DNA from 2 places in the Exiguobacterium sp. s191 genome. Region 2 is predicted to be linked to the other one. Evidence: predicted binding sites of a transcription regulator. Region 2 holds the regulator's gene; the other holds the start of a gene.
The links. The regulator LexA, encoded in region 2, represses DNA repair genes until DNA is damaged. The targets are predictions, from matches to a motif close to CGAACATATGTTCG.
Positions count from the first base shown of each region.

Region 1 (7,829 bases), 1.4 Mb from region 2:
CGCTCACTTAGTCCTCGAAGCAATCGGTTACGAGCCAAAAGGACAGGATGGGTATTTTGGTGACACGATGAAACAAGCCGTCGAAGCTTTGCAAAAGGATGCGAAACTCGACGTCACTGGAAAAATCGATCAGCAGACAGCGGGTGAGATGGAGACGCGTCTCCTGAAGAAACTCGAGGACGACAAAAATGACGTCCAGCGGAAAAAAGCACTCGAGGTCGCTGCTCAATAATAAGGAATGGAAAGAGGTCTGAATGCGCGTGGAATTACTCGATGAAATTGGTTGGACCGCGATTAGTCTCATCGCCAGTCCGACCTTGTGGTTAGCACTCCTTGTCAGTTGGGTCATCGGCATCAGGCGTGTCAAACGGGAACGCGGACTGTTCCGCTCCCGGACACATGGAAAACGAAGCGATGTCCTCGAAACACTTTTACCTGGTCTTCTAGTCGGTCTCGTTTTATCCGTCGTCAGTGGTTGGCTCGGATTGACGCTGACGCCGCAATACGCTCTGTTGTTACTCGGGCTCTCAAGCGTCCTGCTGTTGGTCGGGATCGTTCGCTTAAACGTACCGCTTTGGCCGATTGTCTTGCTTGGACTTGCCGGCTGGTTCCTAATGGATTCACGTCTTGATCCGGTTCGAGCGGTTGAGCCGAAAATGATTTTATTGCTTGCGACGTTAACGCTCGTCGCGGAATGTCTCCTCGTCTGGTGGCGCGGGCAGCGACGCCTGTCACCGTCACTCGTCGTCTCGAAGCGTGGTCGCTTCATCGGTGGGCTGTCAGCGAATAAACTTTGGCTATTGCCCTTGCTCGTCTTTGTTCCGGGTGACGTGCTTGAAGCCTGGTGGCCACGTTACAGCTTCCCAGAGCTCGTTCCGATCGTGCTTTGGTTACCGATCGGCTTCAGCTTCCTCTTTACGGGTAAGTTGCCGAAAGAATTGATGCGTCCACTCGTTCAAGGACGTTTGATTACGAGTCTCGTCGCGATTCTATTGACGGTTCTTGCATACGTCACCGGACAAGCTGAATGGCTGTACGGGATCGTCTTGTTGCTCGTTCTGCATATCCTATTGCATCAGCGGGTCAAACGCTTGAACCGGGCACAGACCCCATTGTTCCTCAATGGAACGCGTGGTGCCGTCATTCTCGGAACGCTACCTGATAAACCAGCTGCCGAGATGGGCTTGATTCCGGGCGAAGCGATTTATAAAGTCAATGGTGAGAAGGTCGATTCGGAAACATCGTTCTACGAAGCCATCCAAAAACACAAACCGTATCTACGTCTTGAAGTCATGAACCATAACGGCGACATCCGGTTTGCGCAACGTGCCTTCTACGAACAAGATCATCATGAACTTGGTATTCTGTTCGTCAACGAGCCGGTCCATGGTCGCACTAAAGTGCGGTCCTTGCATTAACGAGTACATCCCTGTCACGGAACAGCCGTGACGGGGATTTTTTTGTCGGCAGAAAAATCGAGGATCAATACTCGAAGCAAAAAGAAACTTTTGCATTTTCGAAAAAAAGGGTAACTTCCTAAAAGGAGCACTTCATAATCGAATGTTTGTTCGTAAAGTGGTACAATAAAAATAGATTTTTTACGTGATGAGGGGGAAGCAAACGATGGATTTTGAACTCGTTTCACCATTTGAGCCAGGCGGTGATCAGCCGACGGCAATCGAAAAATTGGTGACTGGGCTAAAACAAGGCGAACGACATCAGACGTTGCTTGGGGCGACCGGTACCGGGAAGACGTTCACGGTCTCGAACGTCATCAAGGAAATCAAGAAACCGACGCTCGTCCTTGCCCACAACAAAACACTAGCGGGACAACTCTACTCGGAGTTCAAGGAATTCTTTCCGAACAATGCGGTCGAATACTTCGTTAGTTTTTATGATTATTATCAACCGGAAGCGTATGTCCCATCGACGGATACGTTCATTGAGAAGGACTCTTCGATCAACGATGAGATTGATAAACTACGTCACTCGGCGACGTCCGCCCTGTTCGAGCGGGAGGACGTCTTGATCGTCGCGTCTGTTTCGTGTATCTATGGTCTCGGTAACCCGGAAGAGTACAACAACCACGTCTTGTCCCTGCGTGTCGGCAATGAGATGGGGCGTAACGAGATGCTCCGTCGTCTGATCGACATCCAGTATGAGCGTAACGACATCGACTTCCAGCGCGGACGGTTCCGCGTCCGCGGAGACGTCGTCGAAATCTTCCCGGCGTCACGCGACGAACAGTGTGTCCGGGTCGAGTTCTTCGGTGACGAGATTGAACGGATCCGTGACATGGATCCGCTGACAGGTGAGATCGTCGCGGACCGTGAGCACATCTCGATCTTCCCGGCGTCCCACTTCGTGACGGGGGATACCCGTCTGCAGAAGGCGATCGCGAACATCGAGAAGGAACTAGAGGTCCAGCTTGCGAAGCTACGCGAAGACAATCAGTTGCTTGAAGCGCAACGGCTCGAACAACGGACGAACTACGATCTCGAGATGATGCGTGAGATGGGCTATTGTTCCGGAATCGAGAACTACTCGCGTCACTTGAACTTGATGCCGGAAGGGGCAACACCGTATACGTTGCTTGATTACTTCCCGAAGGACTTCTTACTCGTTGCCGATGAGTCGCACGTCACACTGCCGCAAATTCGCGGGATGTATAACGGAGACCAGGCGCGGAAACAAGTCCTCGTCGATCACGGTTTCCGTCTTCCGTCGGCAAAAGACAACCGTCCGTTACGGTTTGAGGAGTTTGAGGAAAAAGTCAGTCAGGCGATCTATATCTCGGCGACACCAGGACCGTATGAACTCGAACATTCGAAAGAGATGGTCGAGCAAATCATCCGTCCGACCGGTCTCGTTGATCCGACGATCGAGATTCATCCGATCACGGGACAAATCGATTACTTGATGGATAACATCCGTGACCGGGTTGCGAAGAACGAACGTGTTCTCGTGACGACACTGACGAAGAAGATGGCAGAAGACTTGACCGATTACTTGAAAGAGAATGGTGTCAAGGTCAACTATATGCACTCGGAGATCAAGACGCTGGAACGGATTGAAATCATCCGTGACTTACGACTCGGGAAATACGATGTCCTCGTCGGGATCAACTTGTTACGAGAAGGACTCGATATTCCAGAAGTCTCACTCGTGACGATTCTCGATGCCGATAAGGAAGGGTTCCTCCGGTCGGATCGTTCGCTGATTCAAACGATTGGTCGGGCGGCGCGGAACTCGGAAGGACACGTCATCTTGTTTGCCGATAAAGTCACCGATTCGATGCAACGGGCGATCGATGAGACGGAACGCCGTCGCGCGATCCAGATGGCGTTCAACGAAGAACATGGCATCACGCCGCAGACAATCAAAAAGGATGTCCGTGGTGTCATCAGTACGACGATCGAGAGCGACGACACCGTCGAAAAACTCGAGAAGTTCAACAAACTCAAAAAACCGGAGCGCGAAACGTTGCTTGAGCAGCTCGACCAAGAGATGCGTCAAGCGGCGAAAGACATGCAGTTCGAACGAGCTGCTGAGCTCCGCGACCTCATATTAGAATTGAAAGCAGGTGCCTAAGTTGGGAGAAAAGAAGAATCAGATTATCATCAAAGGCGCTCGCGTCAATAATCTACAAAACATCGATGTCGAAATTCCCCGCGATCAGCTCGTCGTCTTGACGGGCTTGTCCGGGTCAGGGAAATCGTCGCTTGCCTTCGACACGATTTACGCGGAAGGACAACGACGTTATGTCGAAAGTTTATCAGCCTATGCCCGTCAGTTCCTCGGACAGATGGATAAACCGGATGTCGACACGATCGAAGGACTGAGTCCAGCAATTTCAATCGACCAGAAGACGACGAGTAAAAACCCACGTTCGACGGTCGGAACGGTCACAGAGATCTATGATTATTTGCGTCTATTGTACGCACGAATTGGTAAACCGATTTGTCCGAATCACGGCATCGAGATTTCGAGCCAGACGATCAGTCAGATGGTCGACCAAGTGATGGAGTTGCCGGAGCGGACTCGTCTGCAAATCCTCGCGCCAATCGTTTCCGGACGAAAAGGAACGCACGTCAAGGTGCTCGACGATTTGAAGAAGGAAGGCTTCGTCCGCGTCCGTGTCAACGGAGAGACGATGGATCTCGCCGAAGAGATCACGCTTGAGAAAAACAAGAAACACTCGATCGAAGTCGTCGTCGACCGTGTCGTCGTGCGACCAGATGTCGAAGCCCGTCTTGCGGATTCACTCGAGACTGCACTTCGCCTCGCGGACGGTCGGGTCATCGTCGATACGATGGATGGCAACGAATTGTTGTTCAGTGAACATCATGCTTGTCCGATCTGTGGCTTTTCGATCGGCGAACTCGAACCACGGATGTTCTCGTTCAACTCACCGTTTGGTGCTTGTACGTCATGTGATGGTCTCGGAACGAAGCTTGAGGTCGATGTTGATCTCGTCGTGCCGCATCCCGATAAGTCATTGAACGAAGGGGCAATCGTGGCGTGGGAACCAACGAGCTCGCAGTATTATCCACAATTACTCAAAGCGGTCTGTGACCACTTCAAGATCGATATGGATACACCGTTCGAACAATTGTCAGAAGAACATCGCGAAACGATCTTGAACGGAAACACGAAGGAAGAGATCCACTTCCGGTATGAGAACGACTTTGGGATGGTCCGAAATACGAACATCTACTTCGAAGGGGTCCTCAATAACTTACAACGTCGTTTCAAGGAGACGTCGTCTGATTATATCCGGGAACAGATGGAAGGCTACATGGCGAAGAAGGCGTGTCCGACGTGTAAAGGACACCGCTTGAAACGGGAATCGCTCGCCGTCAAAGTATCCGATCACCATATCGGTGAAGTGACGAAGATGTCCGTCAAACAAGCGGTTATGTTCTTCGACGAACTGCCGGAGAAATTAAGTGAGAAGGATCAGACGATTTCGCGGATGATTGTTCGTGAGATTCACGAACGGGCGTCGTTCCTTGAGAACGTCGGTCTCGATTACCTGACGATCTCACGCGCAGCGGGGACATTGTCCGGTGGGGAAGCGCAACGGATTCGTCTTGCGACACAAATCGGTTCGCGTCTGACGGGCGTTCTCTACGTTCTGGATGAACCATCGATCGGTTTACACCAACGTGATAATGATCGTCTGATCAATACGCTGAAGGCGATGCGTGATCTCGGCAACACGTTGATCGTCGTCGAACACGATGAAGACACAATGATGGCAGCCGACTACTTGATCGATATCGGACCTGGTGCCGGCGATCACGGTGGATTCGTTACGGCAGCCGGGAAACCGGAAGAGTTGATGCAGGATGCGAACTCGTTGACTGGTCAATACTTGTCCGGGAAGAAGTTCATTCCTGTGCCGTCGACACGCAAAGAGCCGGACGGTCGGATGCTCCATATCCACAAAGCATCGGAAAACAACTTGAAGAACGTCGATGTCGACATTCCGCTTGGTCTGTTCGTCGCTGTCACTGGTGTCTCGGGCTCCGGGAAATCGACGTTGATCAATGAAATTCTTTATAAGACGATTGCGCACGAGATGAACCGGGCGAAAGAAAAACCGGGTGCTCATAAAGGGATCACCGGTCTGGATCAAATCGATAAGGTCATCGATATCGATCAGTCACCAATCGGTCGGACACCGCGTTCGAACCCAGCAACGTATACCGGTGTCTTCGATGATATTCGGGACGTCTTTGCTTCGACGAACGAAGCGAAACTCCGTGGTTACAAAAAAGGACGTTTCAGTTTCAACATCAAGGGTGGACGTTGTGAAGCGTGTCGTGGCGACGGGATCATCAAGATTGAGATGCACTTCTTACCGGACGTCTATGTTCCGTGTGAAGTCTGTCACGGTAAACGTTATAACCGCGAAACACTCGAAGTAAAATATAAAGGCAAAACGATTGCCGACGTGCTTGAGATGACGGTTGAAGATGCACTCGCCTTCTTCGAGAACATTCCGAAAATCACGCGGAAACTGCAGACGATTGCTGACGTCGGTCTGACGTACATGCGTCTCGGTCAACCCGCGACGGAACTGTCCGGCGGGGAAGCGCAACGTGTTAAACTGGCGTCCGAGTTGCATAAACGCTCGACTGGGAAGACGATCTATATTCTCGATGAGCCGACGACAGGACTCCACGTCCACGATATCGCGCGTCTGTTGAAAGTCTTACAACGTCTTGTCGACAATGGTGATACGGTGCTCGTCATCGAACACAACTTAGATGTCATCAAGACGGCAGACTACTTGATTGATCTTGGACCAGAAGGGGGCGACGGTGGCGGAACGATCGTTGCTGCCGGGACACCGGAACAGATCGCTGAAGTTGAAGCATCCTACACAGGACGATACCTCGCACCTGTCCTTGAACGTGATGCGGCACGAATTGAATCGTGAAACTTTTGTGGATGAGGATTCGTAGGAAGGAACTAAGGGAACTTAAACGAAAGTATCATGTAACACACGTTTGAGGTTCAAGAATAGGAGGGAACGGTTCATGAAGCAAGATATGCGTCAATTGATATTGGAGCAAGTCAAAGAAGGAAAGTTAACGATTGATGAGGCACTCGATAAACTCGAGCGACTCGAATCAATCGACGAACGTGCTACTTCTGCAAGTGAACATAAGTACGTCGATGAACCAGAACAATATGATCGGGTCGACCAGTATTCCGTCGATTCACTGACGACGAAAGTCATGTCAGCGTTCGATAATCTCGTCAGCCGGATCAAGGACAGTGATCTTTCGCTTAATCAGGCGTCCGGTCCGAACGTCACCTACGTCAAACAATTCCCGTTCAGCGGTGAGACGGTTCACGTCGATCTGTTCAATGCGAACTTGGTCGTTGAACCGAGTGATCTCGAAGAATGCGAATTGACGGTGACAGGACGTCCGCTTCGCCGCCAACAGGTGACGGAAGAACAGGCGCTTGAGCAACTTCAAGCCGCTGTTCAACACGCGGTCTCGGCAAACACACTCTCGATCCGTTTGAAGGATAAGAGTGTCCGTGCGACAGTCCATCTGAAAGTACCACGCCGTCATTACGAATCATTCGTCTTACAGACGCTGAACGGGGAAATTTCGTTGACGTCACTTGATACGACATCCGCTCAACTGATGACAGCAAACGGTCGAGTCAACGTCCGTGATCTGTTCAGTGAGGATGTCAAAGTATCGACAGCGAACGGTTCGATCGAAATCGAAGAGTCGGAGTTGAAAGTCTTGAAGGCGAAGACAGCCAATGGACAAATCATCACGACAGGTGTCTTCGAACGTTCAGAACTGAAAACAGCGAACGGAAACGTCCGTTGCGAGCTGAAGACCGTGCAAAACGCGAAGGTCAAAGCGTCGTCGCTTGCCGGAAGCATCGCTTTGATGTTGCCGCATGGCGCAGAAGTTTACGGGGAGCTTGAGACGAACTTCGGTGGTCTCAACTGCAACCTCGATGACATGGAATTAATCCGGGATCAAAAAGAGATCGTCAACCGGAAATTACATTTCGTATCAGGTCGCGGTCGCTCACCAAAAATCGAGGTTGAAGCCGATACGAAGACAGGTACGATTTCGGTCACACACGGTGTTCACCTCAGTCCACGAGCGTTATAAGCATACGAGCGCAACTTCTTGAAAAAGAGGTTGCGCTTTTCTTATGACATCGCATCCGCTTTGCGTGCTTTCCTCAGGCGAGACACAAGCCGCGGCTACGTCGTTCTAGGAACGAGTAGCCGGGTCTCGTTTGTCTCTGACAGCGCGGATGTCCGCGCTTTTTCCTGTGGG
Region 1 covers NZ_JACSNC010000001.1:1,829,513-1,837,341, reverse strand. Annotated here, with positions in the region: gene KNQ09_RS09740 (S41 family peptidase) at 1-232, shown strand, start outside; gene KNQ09_RS09735 (PDZ domain-containing protein) at 255-1,418, shown strand; gene uvrB (excinuclease ABC subunit UvrB) at 1,624-3,591, shown strand; gene uvrA (excinuclease ABC subunit UvrA) at 3,593-6,448, shown strand; gene KNQ09_RS09720 (DUF4097 family beta strand repeat-containing protein) at 6,549-7,658, shown strand.
Region 1: uvrB (excinuclease ABC subunit UvrB) is a predicted target of LexA. The motif match lies at 1,558-1,571, and genes of this name have one in related genera.

Region 2 (7,829 bases):
AAAAAGTTGCCGTCATGGTGAATGGGATGGGTGGAACACCAGAATCCGAACTGTATATCACGTATAAATACGTCGCGGAAGAACTTCAGGCACATGGTTACGAGATTGCCCGTTCGTTCGTTGGAAACTATATGACGTCGCTCGAGATGCACGGATTCTCAATCACGCTCTTACCAGTGGATGATGAACTGCTTGGGTATCTCGATGCAGAAACGAAAGCGATTGGATTCTAATTTAGATAAACGGGGTGTACAAAGATGAAGTTGACGACGGAACAGTTACGAAGCGCGCTCATCAAAGCAGCGGAACAGATCGAACAGCACAAGGATGAATTGACGGACCTTGACCGGGAAATCGGTGACGGGGACCACGGGATCAATATGTCACGTGGCTTCCAAGCAGTCCAAAAGACGTTAGAAGAACACGGCGAGTATGAGGACTTAGGAGCTTTGTCGAAAGAGGTAGGGATGACGCTGATCAAGACGGTCGGTGGGGCATCCGGTCCTTTGTACGGCACGGCATTCGTTAAGTTCGCTGGTGCGTTCAAAGGGAAAACGGAAGTCGAAGGTGCAGAACTCGCGGATGCTTTCCATGAAGCGACGGAAGGCATCAAATCGCGTGGGAAATCGGAATTCGGTCAAAAGACGATGGTCGATATCTGGACACCGTTCCAAGAGGCGCTCTCGCAAGAAGAGGATTTGAAAGCGGCAATCGATCAAGCGCTTGCTGATACGAAAGCGCGCATCGCAACGAAAGGACGCGCGTCTTACTTCGGTGAAGCGACGGAAGGCGTCCAGGACCCAGGAAGTCTATCGAGTGCGTTGTTACTTGGCGAAATCGCGGAGGTGCTTCATGGTTAATCTTGTACTCGTTTCCCATAGTGAAAAGCTCGCGACTGGACTAAAGGAACTGCTGGCAGAGATGGCGCCGGATACACCAGTCTTAATAGCAGCAGGTCTTGAGGACGGTAGCATCGGAACGGACGCGACGCGCATCGAAGAAACATTGAATACACTGGACGACGATGGAGTCGTCTTAACGGATATCGGTTCTGCGACGATGAACACGGAACTGGCCCTTGAACTATATAGTGGCGAACGGACGGTTCGGTTTATCGACGCACCACTCGTCGAAGGCGCGTTTTTAGCGGCAGTCTTAAGCGGACAGTCGAAATCCGTTGATGAGATTGAAGATGGATTGAAAAAAGAATTTAGCAAATAAGGAACAGATTCCCCTTTGCGATTAGGCGAAGGGGGATTTTTTTAATGAAAGATGATCGTCGATCTCATGCGTGACGACTTAAAACGATGAGAGCCATTTTTCTAACCACTCTCTAGGTAAGCGAATTGTAGCTAAATCAATGGTTTGTAATTCATTTAGAGAATAACTGTTAGCAAGATAAAGATCCCATTGTGCATCGATATCGTTCGCTACTTCAGTCGCTTGCTCACTTAACGGATAGCTCCCACGTCCGTCGGTTGCGATATGGTAATGATTGTTATGGTACACGTCGGTCATGTAGCGGTAACACCAATCCGCCAGTTCTTCATGTGTGATGTTGCCATCCAGCGCGTCCTGAATGCATGCTTTTAGTTGTTGATCCGAATAGGTAAGATTCATGATACACCCCGCATTATGTTTGTATAGAATAGTGAAAACCCGGTCCCTCTGCAAAAGGGACCGGGTCAATTGTTTTATTTTGATGGTTTGAAGACCATTGTCGCTTCCACTGCTTTTTGCCATCCGGCATAGCGTTGTTCACGATCGTCTTCTTTCATCTCTGGTTTGAACTGGTGATCCAGCTTCCATTGTTTTTTGATCTCCGCTTTATCTTTCCAGTAACCAACAGCTAATCCAGCAAGGTAGGCTGCACCAAGTGCTGTCGTTTCGTTGATTTCTGGACGATCGACAGGAACGCCGAGGATGTCCGATTGGAACTGCATCAAGAAGTTGTTCGCTACTGCACCACCGTCGACACGAAGTGTCTTCAGTTCGATACCAGAATCTTGTTCCATCGCTGTCAACACATCGCGTGTTTGATAAGCGAGTGATTCAAGCGTTGCACGAACGAAGTGTTCCTTATCTGTTCCGCGTGTTAATCCGAAGATTGCCCCGCGTACATCTGAATCCCAGTATGGCGCACCAAGACCAACGAAGGCAGGAACGACATAAACACCGTCTGTTGAGTCGACTTTCGTTGCGTAACCTTCTGAATCTTTCGCATTTTTCAGCATCCGGAGTCCATCACGGAGCCACTGGATCGCAGAACCAGCGACGAAGATAGAACCTTCCAGCGCATATTCCACTTTTCCATCGACGCCCCAAGCGATCGTCGTCAAGAGTCCATTATCAGAAGAAACGGCTTTCTCACCTGTGTTCATGAGCATGAAGCACCCTGTTCCGTATGTGTTTTTCCCTTCACCCGCTTCGAAGCACGTTTGACCGAAGAGTGCTGCTTGTTGGTCACCCGCAATACCAGCGATTGGCACTTCGTAACCGAAGAAGTGATACGGTACCGTTTTGTCGTAGACTTCACTCGACTGACGAACTTCTGGCAACATGGAAGCAGGAACACCTAGGATATCGAGTAACTCTTCATCCCATTTTTGTTCGTAGATGTTATACATCAATGTTCGTGAAGCGTTCGTGTAGTCCGTGATGTGCGTTTTTCCACCAGACAGTTTCCAAACGAGCCACGTATCGATCGTACCGAAGAGCAATTCACCGTTCTCTGCTTGCTCACGTGCACCTTCGACATTGTCGAGGATCCATTTAACTTTTGTGCCAGAGAAGTAGGCATCAATCAGAAGTCCTGTTTTGTCGCGGAACTTCTGGTTCAAACCTTGTTCTTTTAAGTCGTCACAGATACCAGACGTTTGACGCGATTGCCAAACGAGTGCGTGATAGACCGGTTTACCTGTTTCTTTGTTCCAGACGACCGTCGTTTCACGTTGGTTCGTGATGCCGATTCCAGCGATTTGCTCAGGTTTGATATCTGCTGTCCCGAGTGCTTCGGCCATGACGGCAAGAATCGAACCCCAGATTTCGTTTGCATCATGCTCGACCCAGCCTGGTTGTGGGAAGTACTGTTTGAATTCCCGTTGTGCCGAGTTGACGATTTTCCCATCGTGATCGAAGATGATTGCACGTGAGCTTGTCGTACCTTGGTCGAGTGCTAGGATATACTTGTTTTCCATTTCGAAATCCCCCTTGAGCGGTATGTGTTAGTGAGACGTGATCTTAGTAGATCAATTGATAGATGAACACGGCAATCGCTCCACCGATGATCGGACCGACGACAGGAATCCATGAATAGCCCCAGTCAGATGAACCTTTATTCGGAATCGGTAGGATAGCGTGCGCGATACGCGGTCCAAGGTCACGAGCCGGGTTGATGGCATACCCTGTTGTACCACCGAGCGAGAGACCGATGACGACGACGAGTAAACCGACGATGAGTGGTTTTAAGCCATCTCCGAACGTTGTTAAACCGAGTGCCAAGATACCGAAGACGAGAACAAATGTCCCGATGATCTCAGAAATCAAGTTCGACGGCGTATGACGAATCGCTGGACCTGTTGCGAATACACCGAGTTTTGCAGCTTGATCATCAGTCGCTTCAAAATGTTTCATGTAATGAAGCCAAACGAGAATGGCGCCGATGAAAGCTCCGACAAGTTGTCCGGCAATGTAGATCGGAACGTCTGCCCACGGTAGGTCAGAGTTCAAAGCAAGTGCGATCGTCAATGCGGGGTTCAAGTGTGCTCCACTTTCAGCAGCGACGAATGCTGCTGTCATGACGGCAAGACCCCAAGCGAACGTGATGACGATCCATCCGCTGTTTTCCGATTTCGTCTTTTTCAAGACGACACCGGCGACGACTCCATCCCCGAGCAGGATGAGGATCATCGTACCGATCATTTCCAATACAAAGTTATTCATGCAAAAACCCTCCCTTTGGATTAAAGCAGATAATGGCCTTTCTACTTTAAATTACTCCGAATTGAGAACGTTTTCAATACATATAATTGAAATATAGGAATGGAAATTTTTTATTTTGATGTTTAAAGATACGAAAAAGTGGATAAGAAAACACCTCATTCTGCTTGCAAGCAAGCAAAAGAGGTGTTACCGACGACGTTTTTTTCTTTTTTTAGGTCGAAACCAACTGCTGGAATAATCTAGTAGAATATGAATCGTACTCGCCACCATGATACCGACGACGAATGCAGGCAAGGAAGCGAACCACGAATCAATCGTAGCAGAATCAAGAACCTGAAAATATAGACTTAAAAATAGTAGCGGAATCAGAATCGCAGCACTATAAAGAAGCCGGATAATGTCTCCGATGATCAGTCCATGTGACCAGATCGAGCGATGGGGCATGATTTTGACGTACGGCATCCAAAGGACTCGAAATGGTCCAAAGCGATAATACGGTTCTGACTTTAAATCGAGGTCGGGTGACAACCAAAGGGTACCGACAGCGATACCGATGGCGGTTGGTAACCAATCGGTTTGTTGCGTTGCGACCGAATACGCAACGTAACCCGTCAGTGCGACGGTATTGACGGTATCATGTACATTTCCTGAAGGCATGAAAAAAGACCAGTCGTAACTGGTCCCTCCGTCAATGAATCGTCCGATACACGCCGATTACCTTACCAAGAATGGAGACATTATCGAAATACATCGGATCCATCGAGTCATTTTCTGGTTGTAGACGTACCTGTTGATCTTCTAAGAAGAACCGTTTCACCGTCGCTTCGCTATCTTCGGTCATAGCTACGACGATTTCTCCGTTTTCTGCTGTGTTTTGTTGGCGCACGATGACACGATCGCCGTCTAGAATACCTGCGTTAATCATCGATTCACCATCGATCATCAACATGAAGACCGTCTCATTTCCTACATAATGTGCAGGGAGCGGGAACTGTTCTTCGATGTTTTCAATCGCTGTAATCGGAAGACCCGCTGTGACTTTCCCGATGACGGGAACATGGACGATGGCTTCCGTGATTTCTTCAGGCTTATCAAGCAATATCTCAATCGCACGTGGTTTCGTCGGGTCACGGCGAATCATTCCCCGTTTCTCGAGTCGATCCAAATGACCGTGTACCGTCGAGCTAGACGCGAGTCCGACTGCTTCTCCGATTTCACGAACTGATGGTGGATACCCCTTCAGTTTCACTTCAGAGACGATGTAGTCGAGAATCTCTTGTTGGCGCTTAGACATTTTCCGCATACGAATTGCCACCTCTTTCTGGATTGAAGTTTGAAATGTAAGAATATATGTTTCTAGATTCACTATAACATAGAACAAATGAGCGTACAAACAATTGTTCGACATTTTGTGTTGACCGAACACGGGTTCTGTGTTTATTATGAGTTATGCGAACAATTGTTCCGCGAACATTTATTCTAACTCATTCATTTCATATTTGGAGGGATTCATGATGATTCATACGATTCGTACTCATGCTTTTTCAATTCTCTTCTATGCATTAAGTATTGCCTTCGTGATCTTTTTACTCACACCACGCCCGGATGAAAAAGTGGCGCAACTGATGACAGCTTCCGTTACGGTCGATGAGAACGCTACAGTCGAACAAATCGCTGAAGTCTACAATGATGGTTCGATGTCAGATGAAGAGTACGTCAATTGGTTGATTAAAAATAATGATGTTGAAACAAAACACGTCATCTCAAAAAGCAAAATCGTTGTACCAATCGCACAACAATGACAAAATGGAAAAGTTGTGAAAGAACGAACAGGGATGTGAGGTACGATGAAGGTCGTGATTTATTGTCGGGTGTCGACCGAAAAAGAAGCACAAGATAGTTCGATTGAACGCCAACGGATGGAGCTTTCGAAGGTCGCGTCTCAAAAGGGTTTTGATGTCGTAGATGTCGTCTCTGAAAAAGAGAGTGGATATGACGTCGATCGGGAAGGGATGCTGACGGTTCTTGATCATGTAACACGTGATGCGGTAGATGCGGTCCTCGTGACAGATGACACACGGATTGGTCGAGGGAATGCGAAAATCGCTATTTTGCACACGTTTAAGAAGCACGGTGTTCGGTTGATGACACTTGATTCCGATGGAGAATACCAGCTTGCGGATGCAGAAGCAATGGTCCTTGAGATTGTCTCACTGGTGGAAGAATATCAACGGAAACTGCATAACGCAAAAATCGCGCGCGGCATGCGGCGAGCTGTTGAACAAGGCTTTCGCCCGGAACGAAATCTGAATCGCCAAGGAGAGAACGCTGGGCGTAGTCGAAAGGACGTACCGATCGAAGAAATCGTACGTCTTCGAGAGCTCGGACTGACGTTTTCAGATATCGCCATCACCTTGCGTGGTATGGGACATGATATTTCAAAAGCAACGGTCAATCGTCGATATCTTGAATACCGCGAACTGACACCTAGCCCGGAATGAAGAGCAAGTTACCCGTCGACTGACGCGGTTAACTTGCTTTTTTTTATAGCCTCTTTTAAAGTAAGGATACAATTGAACAACTCAAGTTTGAGTCGTACAGAAAGAGGGATTCCATGTTATCACAAGAACAATTAGATCGAATCAATGCATTAGCGAATAAATCAAAAGTCGAGCCGTTATCAGAAGCCGAAACGGCAGAGCAAAAAGAGTTACGTGCAGCGTATCTCGCAGCATTCCGTGGATCGTTCAAAAACCAACTCATGGGCATGAAAATCGTCGATGAAGAAGGAACGGACGTAACACCAGAGAAATTGAAACAAGCACAAGAAGAAGAACGGAATAAACAATAAAAAATAGCCTTCTATAGGACCACCCGAGAAGTAGGTGTCTAATATAGAAGGCTATTTTATTGTTTTCAGCTGATATCAAGATATCTTGGAAGTTACTTTTTGTGGTTCCGCAACCAAAACTGATTTAGGAACTGCGAAAAAGTAAGTGATGGTGAGTGCAGCAACAAAGGTTAAGACCGATACGATTAAATAAGCTAAAAGTTGATTCCATTCATAAATGTACATTAAAGGAGATAAAATAACAGCTAGACCGTAAGAGTTGGCCTTAATCTGTAAGAGCGAAAGAAGAGCACCACCCAAAGCAGAACACGCAATCATAACATATAAAGGTTTCATACTATATCGCATGACAATCCCAAACAATGCAGGTTCACTAACTCCTAATAATTGCGTGAGTGTGGCACTCATACCAGCAACCCGTACTGTACTTTTTGTTGCGCGTAATGTAATACCGAGCGCCGTACCAGCATTTGAAAATCCATACATGGCGCATAAAGTGATTAGGGGGTTAAATCCTGTATTTGCAAGTAGCGTCGTTTCGATAGCAATGAATAAATGATGCATTCCAGTCATGACTGCAAGCGGATACATAAAACCAATCAGCAAGCCTCCAAGACCAAAAGGCATTCTAATTAACATCGTCACGAGAGTAATCAGACCATTCTCTAGAATATGCAAAAGAGGACCTAGTACAAGTAATCCCAATATCATTGAACCTAATAATACAAAAAACGGAGTAAATATCAAATCAAGTGCATTTGGCATGATTCGCCGTAACCATTTTTCAAATTTTGCTCCTAATATACCAATGACCAAAGCAGTTAAGACGCTTCCTTGATAACCAACGACTGGAATAACGCCGAATGCAAGAATTGGATCCACACCGCTATTGACATCTGCAACAGCATAGGCATTTGGTAAAGCAGGTGATACGAGCATTAAACCAACAATAAATCCAATAATCGGCATTCCACCAAATTTTTTAAAAGCGGACCAACAAATTAAAGCAGGTAAGAATGCAAAAGCAGTATCAGTC
Region 2 covers NZ_JACSNC010000001.1:430,769-438,597, forward strand. Annotated here, with positions in the region: gene dhaK (dihydroxyacetone kinase subunit DhaK) at 1-233, shown strand, start outside; gene dhaL (dihydroxyacetone kinase subunit DhaL) at 258-860, shown strand; gene dhaM (dihydroxyacetone kinase phosphoryl donor subunit DhaM) at 853-1,221, shown strand; gene KNQ09_RS02205 (hypothetical protein) at 1,300-1,620, opposite strand; gene glpK (glycerol kinase GlpK) at 1,695-3,197, opposite strand; gene KNQ09_RS02215 (MIP/aquaporin family protein) at 3,241-3,942, opposite strand; gene KNQ09_RS02220 (metal-binding protein) at 4,129-4,599, opposite strand; gene lexA (transcriptional repressor LexA) at 4,631-5,245, opposite strand; gene yneA (cell division suppressor protein YneA) at 5,457-5,744, shown strand; gene KNQ09_RS02235 (YneB family resolvase-like protein) at 5,790-6,443, shown strand; gene KNQ09_RS02240 (DUF896 domain-containing protein) at 6,557-6,793, shown strand; gene KNQ09_RS02245 (PTS transporter subunit EIIC) at 6,869-7,829, opposite strand, start outside.